DNA from 4 places in the Paenibacillus apis genome. Region 4 is predicted to be linked to each of the others. Evidence: riboswitches for the same ligand, from Rfam matches in the RefSeq annotation. Region 4 holds a riboswitch; each other region holds the start of a gene.

Region 1 (3,169 bases), on a different contig from region 4:
AGCGCTAACAATGCTGATCATGCTTCCAGTGCGTATGACGGCTCTGCCAACTCAGGCGGAGCTGAGACAGAGAGCTCATCCATGAATATGGCTGCTTCCTCTTCAGCAGAGGCGCCTTCCTCCTCGGCGATGGATAAGGCGGTTACGGCAGCACAGGAGCCTCAGTCTCTGCCTTCCGGTTCAGGGATTCCTTCGGGAAGTATCGCAGATGATTTGAACAAGAAGCTCATTTACCGGGCAAATGTTGTTATGAAGGTTGAAGAATTTTCAAAGACACAGGCACAGATCAAGGATTTGGTTAGCTTATCCGGCGGTTATATTGTTGAGTTCTCGGAAAGTCAGTCTACGTATGAGCAGGGCGGGAATTTTGTGCTTAAGGTTCCGGCGTCCGGATTTTCCTCTTTTCTGGAGCAATTAGAGCAGCTTAAGCCCGAATCTTTTCAGCAAAGTATTCAAGGACAAGATGTATCTGAGGAATATGTGGACCTGGAATCCCGCTTGAAGGTTAAGGAGGCTGTAGAAGCAAGATATCTGAAATTTGTTGGGGAATCAAAGAGTACAAGTGATCTGGTTCAATTCACGAATGAGCTGGAACGGATTCAGACAGAGATTGAACAGATTAAGGGGAGAATGAGGTATATCGATAATAATGTCTCCTTCTCCACCATTGAAATTCGTGTGTATCAAACAGATGATAATTCCTTGACCAAGCTGAGTCAGGATCAAAAACCACTCTTGAAACGGGCCGGGAATGCGTTGCAGGAAAGTCTTGAGGCAATCTCGGTCATCCTTCAGTGGCTCGTCATCTTTATTTCCGGAGCACTTCCGGTAATTGTTATAGGCGCGGTGATTTTTGCAATTATTTGGCCGTTGAGACGGCGGAGAGCCCGGTTGCGAAATGAGAAAATTGACAGTCCTTTAGTTGAAGCAGAGCCTGAAAATAGGCTAAAAGACTAGTGTTCTGCAGAGTTGAATGGAAGGTCAATATGTGCGCTATGATAAATTTAACAGCCGAGCTCGTTGACAAGTCGATTTTTTTGAAATATATTGAAAACAAGACAGACGAACGTGAGCGGCAGAAATAACAAACGGGACTTTTTGACTAGATAATTAAATAATTTGGCACACCAAATCGAAAGATTGGGTCGCAAAGCCTTGGAGTCTAATAATCCAGTGATTAATGACCGTCCGGCTGCATAACAATAATTATTGTTTATGCAGCCGTTTTTTGTTTTTCTCACGTTCTCTGCGGCTATATGCCGTGAGATAAAAAATACCCAACAGTAAGGAGGGTAGAAAATAACGTGCCTGAAAGGGAGGAAATCTATGAAAAAATGAGGAGGAACTTATGAAACGCGGGTTGAAGATTGTAGTATCTTGGCTATGCCTATTTTCACTTTTTGTTGGACCGTTGTCTGTATTTGGAGCAGGAACAGGGGAGATCTCCTGGCCCAATCCGGGGGCAACACAGCTGACGAAGACGGCTGAACCTACCGGGAAGTCAGGGGAGTGGGAAATAACCCTGAAGGTGGAGGGAAAGAACATTCAGTCTAGTTCGGATGTTGTGCTGGTTATTGATAAGTCCGGGAGCATGGACAATGGCTGGTGGTGGGAGGATGGCAAAATTGACAAAGCAAAGGAAGCAGCAAAGAAATTTGTGGACAATTTGCTTCTTTCCGGTTCAAATAACCGGGTAGCCGTTGTTGACTTCAACAAATCGTCTTCTCTTGTCTCCGGATTTAAAGGGCCTGCCCAGAAAACTGCCCTGAAGAATGCAATTGATGATATTGAAGCAGACGGTGGTACTAATATTCAGTCAGGGCTTAAAAATGCCCGTGATCTATTGGGAAGCAGTTCGGCACAAAATAAAATCATTGTTGTACTGAGTGATGGTGAGCCGACATACAGCTTCAAGGGAACACAGGCAACAAGCTACAGCTGGTCGAACAATAGTTATGGCTATGCCTTAACAGCTTTTAATTATAATGAGACCCTTGGCAGTGGCTCAAATTTCAATATTTCCAATTATAACGTCAATGGATATAGTGTAAAAGACAATGGAATTGGAACGATTTCGGAAGCCAAACTCGCCAAGGACGCAGGCTATAAAATTTACTCTGTCGGGCTGGATGTTTCCAATAACAGCAATGCGATTAAAGTGCTGAAGGACGTTCAGAGCGAGGGCTACTATTCCGCGAACAGTCAAGAATTGAACACGATCTTCCAGCAAATGGCGAGTCAAATCACTTATGCAGCTCAAAACGCCAAAGTGATCGACCCAATGGGAGAAATGTTTAATCTCAAGAAACAAGGAGCCGTAGTTAGTCCAACGGATTATACGGCCTCACAAGGAACGGTTACCTGGAACGCTACGACAGAGACATTCACCTGGGATATCGGCAACATTGCAGAGGGGACTCCTGCGACCCTCACCTACACAGTGGTCATGGACCAATCCAAAAACCCCGTTTCAAACGAACTCTATCCTACGAACGGAACAACAACGTTGACTTATACAGATGTAAATAATAAGAACGTTTCGAAGGATTTTGAGGTACCGAAGGTAAGTGTCGGTAATGGTTCTATCCTCATTAAAGGTTATCTTGTAAATGAGGCTGGTAATCCGATCAATGCAGAAGGCGTTGAGGTGGAGGGGCCAGCATTTGCAGAGCCTTTGTACAGTGAGTATTACAAGGATCAAAGTGGTAAGGAAGCATTCCCTGTAGGCACTACACATTCTATAGCGGCAAAGACAGTGGAAGGATATCTATATCAAGTCGGGGGAAGCCCTAAGTCGGTTACTCTTACTGTAACGAATCCAACCCCAACTGTGTGGTTCGGTTATACGGTTGCAACTGAAACCTCGGTACAGGTGAAGTACCTGGAGCAGGGAACGGAGAAAGAACTGCGAACTGCAACAACAGTACCAGGTGTAGTCGGCCAAACATTGAAGCTGACAGCGGAAGTTATTGACGGCTATACGGTAGTAGGAACTGGTGAAGAGAATTACAGCTTTACTGGATCAGCAAACCAAGAGTTCGTGTTCTATTACACAGCGAATGAGCAAACTGTCACTGTGAAGTACATTGACCGTGAGAGCGGCAATGAAATTGCTGCTGCGACCAGTGAGTCTGGCGTCACTGGCAGTACGGTAACGCTGGAAGCGAAG
Region 2 (3,169 bases), on a different contig from region 4:
GTCACTGAGAAAACCGCACATATAAGGATTATTAATCCGATCATGCTGCTCATCATCTTAAGTGAAATACGGCTATTCAACCAGCCAAATACTGATTTTTTTGAAGTTAAAGAAGCTTGTTGTCCCACCTTGTCTACCTCCCGATTGTGTGTAGGTTATCAGCGTGTAATTGAAATACCTTATCGATATTCTGTTTGAGATATTGAACAATCTCCTGCACGTGAGCGACTTCCGTATAAGGAGAAATCACAAAAATTTTCGAGGCGTAAAGAGTCGAACTGCTTCCTTCACGTGTCTGCACCACCAGATGCTTTTTCGTGTCTCCAAAAAAGATTCGATCGCGCTGATTGCCCAACACCTCGAATAACTGCTCATTAAAACGATTCGTCCGTTCAATATCGGCCAACGAGCAAGCACCGGACAACTCGGCTTGAAAGCCATTTTGTCCATCCGGATAAATACGGAACAGCGTCACAATGCCCGGATTATCATCATTCACAATGACCGCTTGAGGCACGTCCCGGCGCAACGCCTCGCGAAACGCCAGATTGACTTCCACAAACTGAGCAAGCAGACACTGGTAGCCCTTCACTCCAAATGCGAGAAGCGCACTATAAATACTGATCGAGCTTGCCATACGAGAGCATTCAAGGGTATAGCCTGTATGATATTCGCCATATCCACGATGGCCGACGTAAGGCGTCTCTTCTTCCGCCAGATCAATTAAACGCAGATCGTCAGCATGCTTGACCAGGAATAAACTGGTCAGGTAAGGGGTTTGTCCAAGCTTTTGGAAATCGAAGCAGAGCGAATCCGCCAGAGATAAATGCTTCATTTTACCCTGAATTCGCTGCAACGCATCCAGTACATGGGGCTTAAACTCCAACGGATTAGCAGTAAAATCATATTCACGAAAGAATGCAAAAAAACCGCCAAGCGCAGAATCTGCATGAATATGCGGCCGCTGAAGCCCATGCTTGGCCGCAATCTCCGAGGCCGTATAAAGGATCTGCTCCACATCGTCAATACCCATGGCATCTGTTGTCCCGGTTGTTGCCACAATGTAGATTGGAACACCGCCATTCGCGATGACCTGCTCCATCTTTCGACGAAGGTCTTCAACATCCATAGCGCTATCAGGAGTAGTCCGCACCTTGATCAAGCGATCGCTGCCAAGGCCTGTTGCCTCCATTGATTTGAACAGACTGTAGTGAGCCGATTCCGAGCAGAATGTATAAAAATGTCCAGGGACACCTTTGCGCGGAGCATCTGGGGCAAACTTGGCGATAGCCAGTCTCAATCCCGTGAAGATCGCCCCCTGTCCTCCCCATGTGGTGTAGCCCCCGCTTTGAGCGGCATCATAGCCAACAAGCTTGGACATCATGCTGATCACCCGAACCTCGGCTTCAGCTCCGGCTGGACCGTAAACATCCCAAAGATTGTTGCCATTTACCAGAAACGCTGCAATCATACCGAGAATACCCGGAACGCTTGCCATAGGCAAAATATTCGTCAGAAAATACTTTGAATGATACGGATGGTTATGTAGAAGGTTTAACAACCGTTCGTTGACCTCTTCTTGCTTCATACTATCGTCTGGTATCGTGCTCGTCTGAATCAAATCCTTGTAGAACGTATCGGAGCGCTGCTTTTCTCCAAGCAGATTCACCCCTTCAGGGTTTTTAAGACGATCCACACCTGCAACTAACTGCTCAATAAGCTGTAAAAATCGTTGCCTTTCTTCCTTGTTTCCATTTTCACTTGGGAAAAAAGTTTGAACCGAATTCTTGCTGTAGTCATCATCTGGCACTCTCCATTCTCCTCTCAATCTATGAAGTAAACAAAAAAAATAGTGAATAATGGAACTTGCGCCCATTCTTCACCAATTACTACCTGCAACTGGCTGACTTATCCTTACCGGATTTAGTCCCTATAGCTTTGCGTCCCTACTTTTCAATAGGTTTGCCGAATTATTAAATTATCATAGAAATAGTCAATTTATCATAAATTGATAAATTTCAACAGGAGAACCGTTTTAAATTATAGTACACTATCCTGAATCTTACAATACTCATTTACATAGCATGTTAGGTAATAAGGCTCCCCTGCCTATCAATCGAAACAATTCACAGAAATTATTATCTGCGAATTCGACGGTTCTCATCTAAAACCAGCCTTTCTGCCTACAGATTGGCATGTATGGCTGTTCTGTGAATTTTTATAAAGGATATCTGAACCAGGTCCTAAGACCAATAGAAGTTGAAGAACACAAACGAGGACGAAATAAAATGTCACGAAAAAAGCCCCCTCACTGGTAAAATTTCTCGACCAATAAAGGAGCTTGATTCATTTACATTCCACTATTCCTTGTCCCCAGAAGAGTCCTTACCCTTTCACGATACCTTATGCTCGATTCTCAGCTTGTCAGCGACCATTGCGATGAACTCGCTGTTAGTTGGCTTGGACTTACTGATGTTGATCGTATAGCCGAACAGATGACTAATCGAGTCGATGTTGCCGCGTGTCCAGGCCACCTCAATGGCATGGCGAATGGCGCGTTCCACACGGGAAGGCGTTGTCTTGAATTTCTCGGCAATCGCCGGATAAAGTGTTTTCGTAATTGCTCCCAGTATTTCAATATTGTTATACACCATGGTGATTGCTTCTCGAAGATATTGGTAGCCTTTAATATGGGCAGGAACACCGATTTCATGAATGATGGATGTAATATTGGCGTCCAGATTTTTACCCTTGCCCAGAGGTACTACGTTGGATTTCGCAAATGAGGTCTGAGTTGTGCTCACACTTGACTGGACTCCCACAAGCTGGCGAATACGGTTAGCCAACACTTCCATGTCAAATGGCTTAAGGATGTAATACGATGCCCCGAGCTGCACAGCACGCTGTGTAATGTTCTCCTGCCCAAAAGCCGTCAGCATAATAATCTTCGGCTGAGGGTTCAGGTTCAGATCACGCAGGCGCTCCAATACACCAAGCCCGTCCAGGTGAGGCATAATAATGTCCAGAATTAGTACGTCCGGAACCTTTGAAGCATTGTTGATCATCTCCAGAACTTCTTCACCATTGTATGCAATTCCTGAGACGATCATATCGTCCTGCCCCGAAATATATTCCGCGAGCAAATTTGTGAATTCACGGTTATCATCCG
Region 3 (3,169 bases), on a different contig from region 4:
AGCCATAAAATCCGGGTTCTCCTCCCGATATCTTCGATGTGATGAAGGAACCGAACACCGCAATAAATAGCACGACCATCATGAAAGTAAATGTATGGCTGATTACGCGTCTAAGCTTCATCGCTTTTCACCTCTATATCCCCTGAGTTCTGTCCCCAATACGAAATCGAATGCTTAAGTCCGGACATCGCTTCTTCTATGGAAGCCTGCAGCTCTATATATTGTTGGAAGGCCGTTCGGTTTAAGGGCTCTCCAAGGGCTTCCGGCTTCATAAAGGCAATGGGACTCATTTGGCCGGACGGGTCAGCTTCCGCCAGAAGGCCGGATTGTGATACTCTCCGTAAATAGAAAACCGCTGCGTCGATCTGCTGCTGCATGGATAAAGATAAAAGCTCTTGTCTGCTTACCCGGGAGAGTTCATCCAGCAGCCCGATATTGGCAATCTCGACGCAATTGGAATGAAGCTCCTCCAAAATCAAGAGCAGTTCCTGCAGCTGCCGGCCTCCTTCCGTGACCTCGCTGGTGATGAGGTTCATGGCTAATTGATTGGCATCGAATTGCAGTTGAAGCGCTTGAAGCTGGCTCGTAAGCTCCGAGATCTGCAACTCCCAACTGTCCGTGTAATCTTCTCCGCCGCCTGTGTAGACATCGTCGGTTACAGACGGAGAAGAGTCACCGGATCCTTCACCATATACGCTGTCCGTCACTGAAGGAGGTGTCGGCTCCGATTCATAAGCGGCGGATGAATTTCCGTAGACCTGCCATGTGACGGTGACCGGAGCAATCCTTACTTTATGTACAGCCGCTAGTTCAAGATGATCGGTTACACTTGAGAGCAACTCTTCAATTTTGCCAGGGAAGACGCGGCAGGTCTGGAAATTCCCCTCCGTAGCCTGAGTGCTGTTGAATTCTCCGTAGGTGGTGCCTATTTGTTTGGTGGAGTAGGCAAGAAGAGAAGAGATCAGCAGACTGGATTGAAGGATAGCGCTCATCGTCTTTTGACGCTTCAGCTTTCTTTTTTTCTGGATTCTGACACTTCTGCTTCTTCGCAAAAGAGGCCCTTCTTTCTACAAAGTCTATTGTTCTTCGTATCGTTCTTAATAAAGAACGACTTGCGAGTTCAATATAACGAATTTAGGAAGGATTGAAAACCCTGGATTTGAGCTGTATAAGACAGAAATACATATTAAATAGCCAGATATCTTTCATTTTCCTGAGTATACTGAATATTTCTCCTGATTGTTTGTTATAACATGTGTTTGTCTTGAAATAGACAACTGCATCCTAAATGCGACATGATCGACGAAAAAAACAGAGTCTTTTTAATCAGACAACGTTCATGCTGTGACATACTTTTTGATTGGCAGTCTTTATAATGTGGTTATTGCCAAGAGGGTCTTACATAAAGCGGATGGAAAGGAACCAGTAAAAGGTAAACCTGCCGAAAGGCAGGGGCGCAAAGTCTCAGATCCGGGAAGCTTTTCAGGATGGCTGGACTGCCTGGTGGACATGAATAATCATCTTTTAGGAGGAGGTTATGTTGGAGAAGTCTGCCCGGATGAGTATGGATAGAAATGTGCTGGAGGAAAGTGAACTAGAATGGATCCATCTGCTCTTGATGGCAAGGGATGCCGGGCTCTCCGTAGAGGAGGTGCGACAGTTTTTAAGGCATGCGAGCGCGGGAGAGGCGGCTATACGCAATCTTGCTTGATAACTCTAACTCAATGAATATAACGGGGCTGCCGCGGAATGGTTTGGCTCCGTTCTTTTTTTTGCATATAAAAATAGAAGCATAAGGTTTTAATATGGCGGGCAAGGAGAGAAATTGGCGCTTTTTGCAGAGTTTTAGCAATTCGGAAGAAATGGTTTTATGATAGAATAGAGAAGGTCTTGAAGGAACGATGAGGAGAGGGAGAGATTAAGCCGTGCGCATCAACAACATGCTGCATTTTACCGAAAACCACAGATATTGCGTATACCGCGACTTCTCTCTTAGTCCTGTGGATGATAAAATGCTGAGCCTCATCTATCAGCCCATGGTTGGCGCTGTAGCTGTGGCTCTTTACCGGTTGCTGGCGGAACAGGTTCCGATTGATCAAATCGGCTATTCGGCCATTGAGCAGCAGAGAAACTTGTTCTTGACCCTTGGCTTGGAGCCCGGAGAACGGGGGAGAAGTGTGCTGGTGCAGCAAGCTTCCAAGCTGGAGGCGGTCGGACTGATGCAGACCAGTCGTCTGTATATTCCGGACAGTGATGATTATTTGTACGAATATGAGCTGCAAGCTCCTTTATCGCCAGGGGAATTTTTCCGGACCCAGCATTTGACGCTTCTGTTGAGGGACAGGATTGGGAAGTTTGCTGTGCTGTCCTTGCAGGAACGCTTTTTCTGTGTCGAGCCGGGGGACATGTACGGACTTACCTATAATAAGGAAAATATTTCACTGCCTTTTTATGAGATTTTTGAACTGAATGCTCATTCGATCGATCATGAACTGGAGCAGGCTATCGCAGAGACGGCGATTGCCAGACAGCCTGCCTTGAAGGCCGGCCTGGATGAGGAAGGCAAGATTAACTACGCCGATATTATTATCCGCTATCCCCGGGATTCGATAAATCGGACCTTTGTCGAGAAGCTTCGCTTTGATCCGGAAGGAATGGGGATTCTCAACTATGTGGCCCGCAAATATGAGCTGAACGTGCAGGATGTGTGCCGGCTACTGGATGAGGATGACGTCTTCGATCCTGCAGGCGGGCTGATCCTGGACGAGCTTCAGCACAAGGCTAATCTTCATTTCCGCCAAGGTAAGCGCCGGAAGGAAGGCAGGGAGATTGCCTACGCGAAGGCTGCGGCTGTCCATGCGGAGAGTGAAGCCGGTCAGACACCGGCGGGTCATCCGGAAGAGATTGCGGTGCAGATGGAATTTTATGTCGAGGTGCCATTGCAGTTCCAATCCAAATGCGATGCACATCAATACAACATGATGCTGAGGAACGAGCCTTACACGCGGCTGCTAAAGACGTTCTTTCCGGGCTCGGTGCCGGATAATCTGCTCGATATATTTGAGAAAATCGATCTGAACTACAAGCTGCCGGATGAAGTCATTAACGTTCTGATCCACTATTTGATGACCCTGCTTACCTCCGGGAAGGAGCAGCGGATTAACCGCAA
Region 4 (3,169 bases):
CAACGCGAAGGGCAAGCGATGTACAAGCAAGAGGAGCAGATTCGGGAGGCGCTGGAGAAGATGGGGCTTTCCATTCATAGCATCGATATCGTGAATCTGGATCACGGAAATGTTGAAATCGAGATTGTCCATGCCTATACCCGGGGATTCGATGAATGCCGCAAAATGATCGCCCCCTTGCTTTCGGATATTTTGGAGGAGCACATTGCTGTCATAGGCGAGACGATGCATGGAGGCAGGGAGGGTCTAGCCACCGTAACGTTTGGATCAGCCAAATCCTATGAGATCACGACCGGTGTAGCGGGTACGGCGAAGGGTGGAGATCTGCTGTCCGGCGATAGCGTCAGTACGGTTGAACTGGGCAACGGAACTTACGCGGTAGCGCTCAGTGACGGGATGGGAAATGGCGAGCGGGCCAGACAGGAGAGCAGCACGGCCTTGAGCATTCTTGAGCAGTTGCTCCAGTCTGGAATGGACGAGACACTCGCGATCAAGTCCGTTAATTCGGTTCTGATGCTTCGTTCCCCGGATGAAATCTATGCTACGGTCGATATGGCGCTGATTGACGAATACTCGGCCCGGACTACTTTTCTGAAAATAGGCTCGTCTCCCAGCTTTATTAAACGAGGGCAGGAGGTCATTCCGGTCATGGCCAGCAATCTGCCGATAGGGATTGTACAGGAAATCGAGATTGACTTGGTAACCGTACAGCTGTATCCCGGCGATACGCTGGTGATGATGACGGACGGCATCTATGATGCTCCCGGATACGCCGTGAATAAAGAGCTGTGGATCAAGCGCCTCATTCAGGAGATTCAATCGGAGGATCCCCAAGAGATTGCCGATTGCTTGTTGGAGGCTGTGATCCGTTATCAGAGTAATGTGATTCAGGATGATATGACGGTAGCGGTAGCTCGAATTGATCATTATTTACCGCAATGGTCCACGTTGCATATTCCGGGTGTTACCCGTCTGGAGCGTCCAAGAACTGTAAGTTAGGTACATGGTTGAGGGTATTGCAAGGTGATAGGTCGAATGGCACAGGAAATATGTAGCTAAAATAGGGAAAATTTCATAGATTTCATGACATAAACATGTTAAAATTAATTTTGTTAATTTGAAGGAAAGTAAAATTACTCATATAATTGCATATTTATTAGTGCGAGTTCAAAAAAACCGGCTTTTCAGCACCTTTTTGAACAACCTCTATTCGGCAAAACTATCGAAAGGTAGTGACGCAAAGCTATAGGGACTACTTCCTCCAATCTGTAGAGGAAATGTCAGCCAGTTGCCCATATTTCTTTGGTAACCTATAGTGCAGCAGTCTGTGCATTTTAATAGGTTGCTTTTTTTTGTCTATTCACAGATCAATTCTACAAAGAAACAGGAGTGAAGTTGAAGTGGGTATCTTATTGATGGATCGGATCATTCGGGATTATTGGCTGTATGATTTGCAACCCCCGATGTCCGGGCTGGATTTGTACACGGATTACCCTCGAGATGATTCCAGAAGGGATATGCAGCAAATCCAATATCCGCTTGAACTCGATCAAACATATCTTTCCAGAGAATTAAAGACGTTTGACAGCAGACTCTGGATGCTCGCTTGTTACTATATATTTTTGTACCGAATGAGCGGCAAAGCATGGCGGATTGTCGGTGTAAAGCATGAGAAGGGTTATGTCCTTCCTCTGCGAATCCGGTGCGATGCCTCGATGAGCTTCATGGAATTGTACCAGTCGCTGCTTAATAAGCAAGAGGCGCTAGATTTTGCGGCCCTTCCACTGGAGGAAATTGAAGAAGCGGTTGGCTGCACCGGATTGGTCCATACGATCTTCGGCAGGGACCACACCTGCCAGTCCAGTTGTCTGAACTGGGATGTGGAGCCCCTGAATGGAGGAGAGTGGACGCTGCAGGTTTCTTATCGGAAGCAGCTCTTCAAGCCGAGCACCATCCACAGATTTGCTTCCTTTTTCGGATGTATTGTCAAGGCCGCAATGTATGATTCCAGGGTAACTATTGGAGCGATCCCGTTAGTCATCGAAGAAGAGATGGAATGTAAGGGGCAGGTTCAGCGGGTCAGAAACTCGGAAGCTCAAATGATCGGGCTGACAGAGAACCCCGCTGAATTCGGCAGTCCGGTGATGCGCAAAAGAGCGGCAAGCTGCAAACAGAAATATATCCTGCTGACCGGGGCAACGGGTTATCTGGGCGCTTCGGTATTGCGTGAGTTGCTCAGAACTACCCAGGCCAAGATTTATTGCCTTGTCCGATCTGAAGAAGACGATGATCCGTATGCAAGAATTGCAAGGGTTATGATGCAGTTTTTCGGCGCAGATATCATATCGGAGCTGCTCGGGAGAGTGATTGCCGTCAAGGGAGATTTGGAACGGCCGCAGCTGGGCTTGAACAGCTGTCTGACGGAGCGTGTGTCGATGCGGATCGATTCCATGATCATTTGCGGCATTCAGGAGTGCTATGCGGATGATCCCGAGTATTACAACCGGGTGAATGTTACTAGCACAGAGCATCTGCTATCCTGGGCTCGCGGAAGAAATGTCCGGGTTCACTACCTGTCCTCGATGGGTGTGCCCGAAGGGTTGGCGGAACGAGAATTGACTACAGGTATGCATGAAGCGGGCCAGACCAAGAGCACAAAGCTGGACCATCCTTATTATGACAGCCAGCTTCGGGCAGAGCGCATGTTAATTGAAGCTTGCGAGCAGGAGGAAATCGCTGTTACGATTTATCGGCTCGGCCACTTATCGGGGGATGCCGAGACGGGCGCATTTCCGCAAAACGTGAATAACAGCCTCCTGTACAGAATGCTGCGAATGATTATTGTACAGGGCAAGGCCCCGGAGCTTGATCATCTGTTGGATCTGACTCCGGTAAGCTATGCGGCTCGGGCCATTACTGCTTTGGCTATGCGGCGGGACACGGCGGGCCATCTGTTTCACCTGTGTAATCCGGTTCAGATATCGATGATAGAACTCGTAGAAAGCTTGAGAAGCTGCGGATATCCTATTGAGGTGCTGTCTGATTCCGATTACGAGAGCTGGCTGCTAGAGTGCAGTCAGGTAGACAGCTCTCATCAATGGGGCGGAGATTTACTGCACTTTGAATGGGAGGAGCTTCGCCGTGAGCCTTTCCGGTACAGCTGTATACA

The links. A riboswitch is a leader RNA that binds a small molecule or an ion and turns the genes downstream of it on or off. The one in region 4 is predicted to bind cyclic di-GMP.
Region 1: linked by a shared signal. The riboswitch ahead of KI362_RS07395 (MucBP domain-containing protein) and the one ahead of KI362_RS23880 (SDR family oxidoreductase) in region 4 are both predicted to bind cyclic di-GMP.
Region 2: linked by a shared signal. The riboswitch ahead of KI362_RS13520 (pyridoxal phosphate-dependent decarboxylase family protein) and the one ahead of KI362_RS23880 (SDR family oxidoreductase) in region 4 are both predicted to bind cyclic di-GMP.
Region 3: linked by a shared signal. The riboswitch ahead of KI362_RS16150 (anti-repressor SinI family protein) and the one ahead of KI362_RS23880 (SDR family oxidoreductase) in region 4 are both predicted to bind cyclic di-GMP.

Annotation. Positions count from the first base shown of each region.
Region 1 covers NZ_BORS01000004.1:128,238-131,406, forward strand. Annotated here, with positions in the region: gene KI362_RS07390 (DUF4349 domain-containing protein) at 1-957, shown strand, start outside; cyclic di-GMP riboswitch class I at 1,112-1,200, shown strand; gene KI362_RS07395 (MucBP domain-containing protein) at 1,349-3,169, shown strand, end outside.
Region 2 covers NZ_BORS01000008.1:201,955-205,123, forward strand. Annotated here, with positions in the region: gene KI362_RS13515 (methyl-accepting chemotaxis protein) at 1-128, opposite strand, end outside; gene KI362_RS13520 (pyridoxal phosphate-dependent decarboxylase family protein) at 134-1,810, opposite strand; cyclic di-GMP riboswitch class I at 1,892-1,977, opposite strand; gene spo0A (sporulation transcription factor Spo0A) at 2,394-3,169, opposite strand, start outside.
Region 3 covers NZ_BORS01000011.1:39,830-42,998, forward strand. Annotated here, with positions in the region: gene sipW (signal peptidase I SipW) at 1-121, opposite strand, end outside; gene KI362_RS16145 (hypothetical protein) at 111-992, opposite strand; cyclic di-GMP riboswitch class I at 1,422-1,504, shown strand; gene KI362_RS16150 (anti-repressor SinI family protein) at 1,541-1,711, shown strand; gene KI362_RS16155 (DnaD domain protein) at 1,926-3,169, shown strand, end outside.
Region 4 covers NZ_BORS01000026.1:23,384-26,552, forward strand. Annotated here, with positions in the region: gene spoIIE (stage II sporulation protein E) at 1-999, shown strand, start outside; cyclic di-GMP riboswitch class I at 1,203-1,296, shown strand; gene KI362_RS23880 (SDR family oxidoreductase) at 1,416-3,169, shown strand, end outside.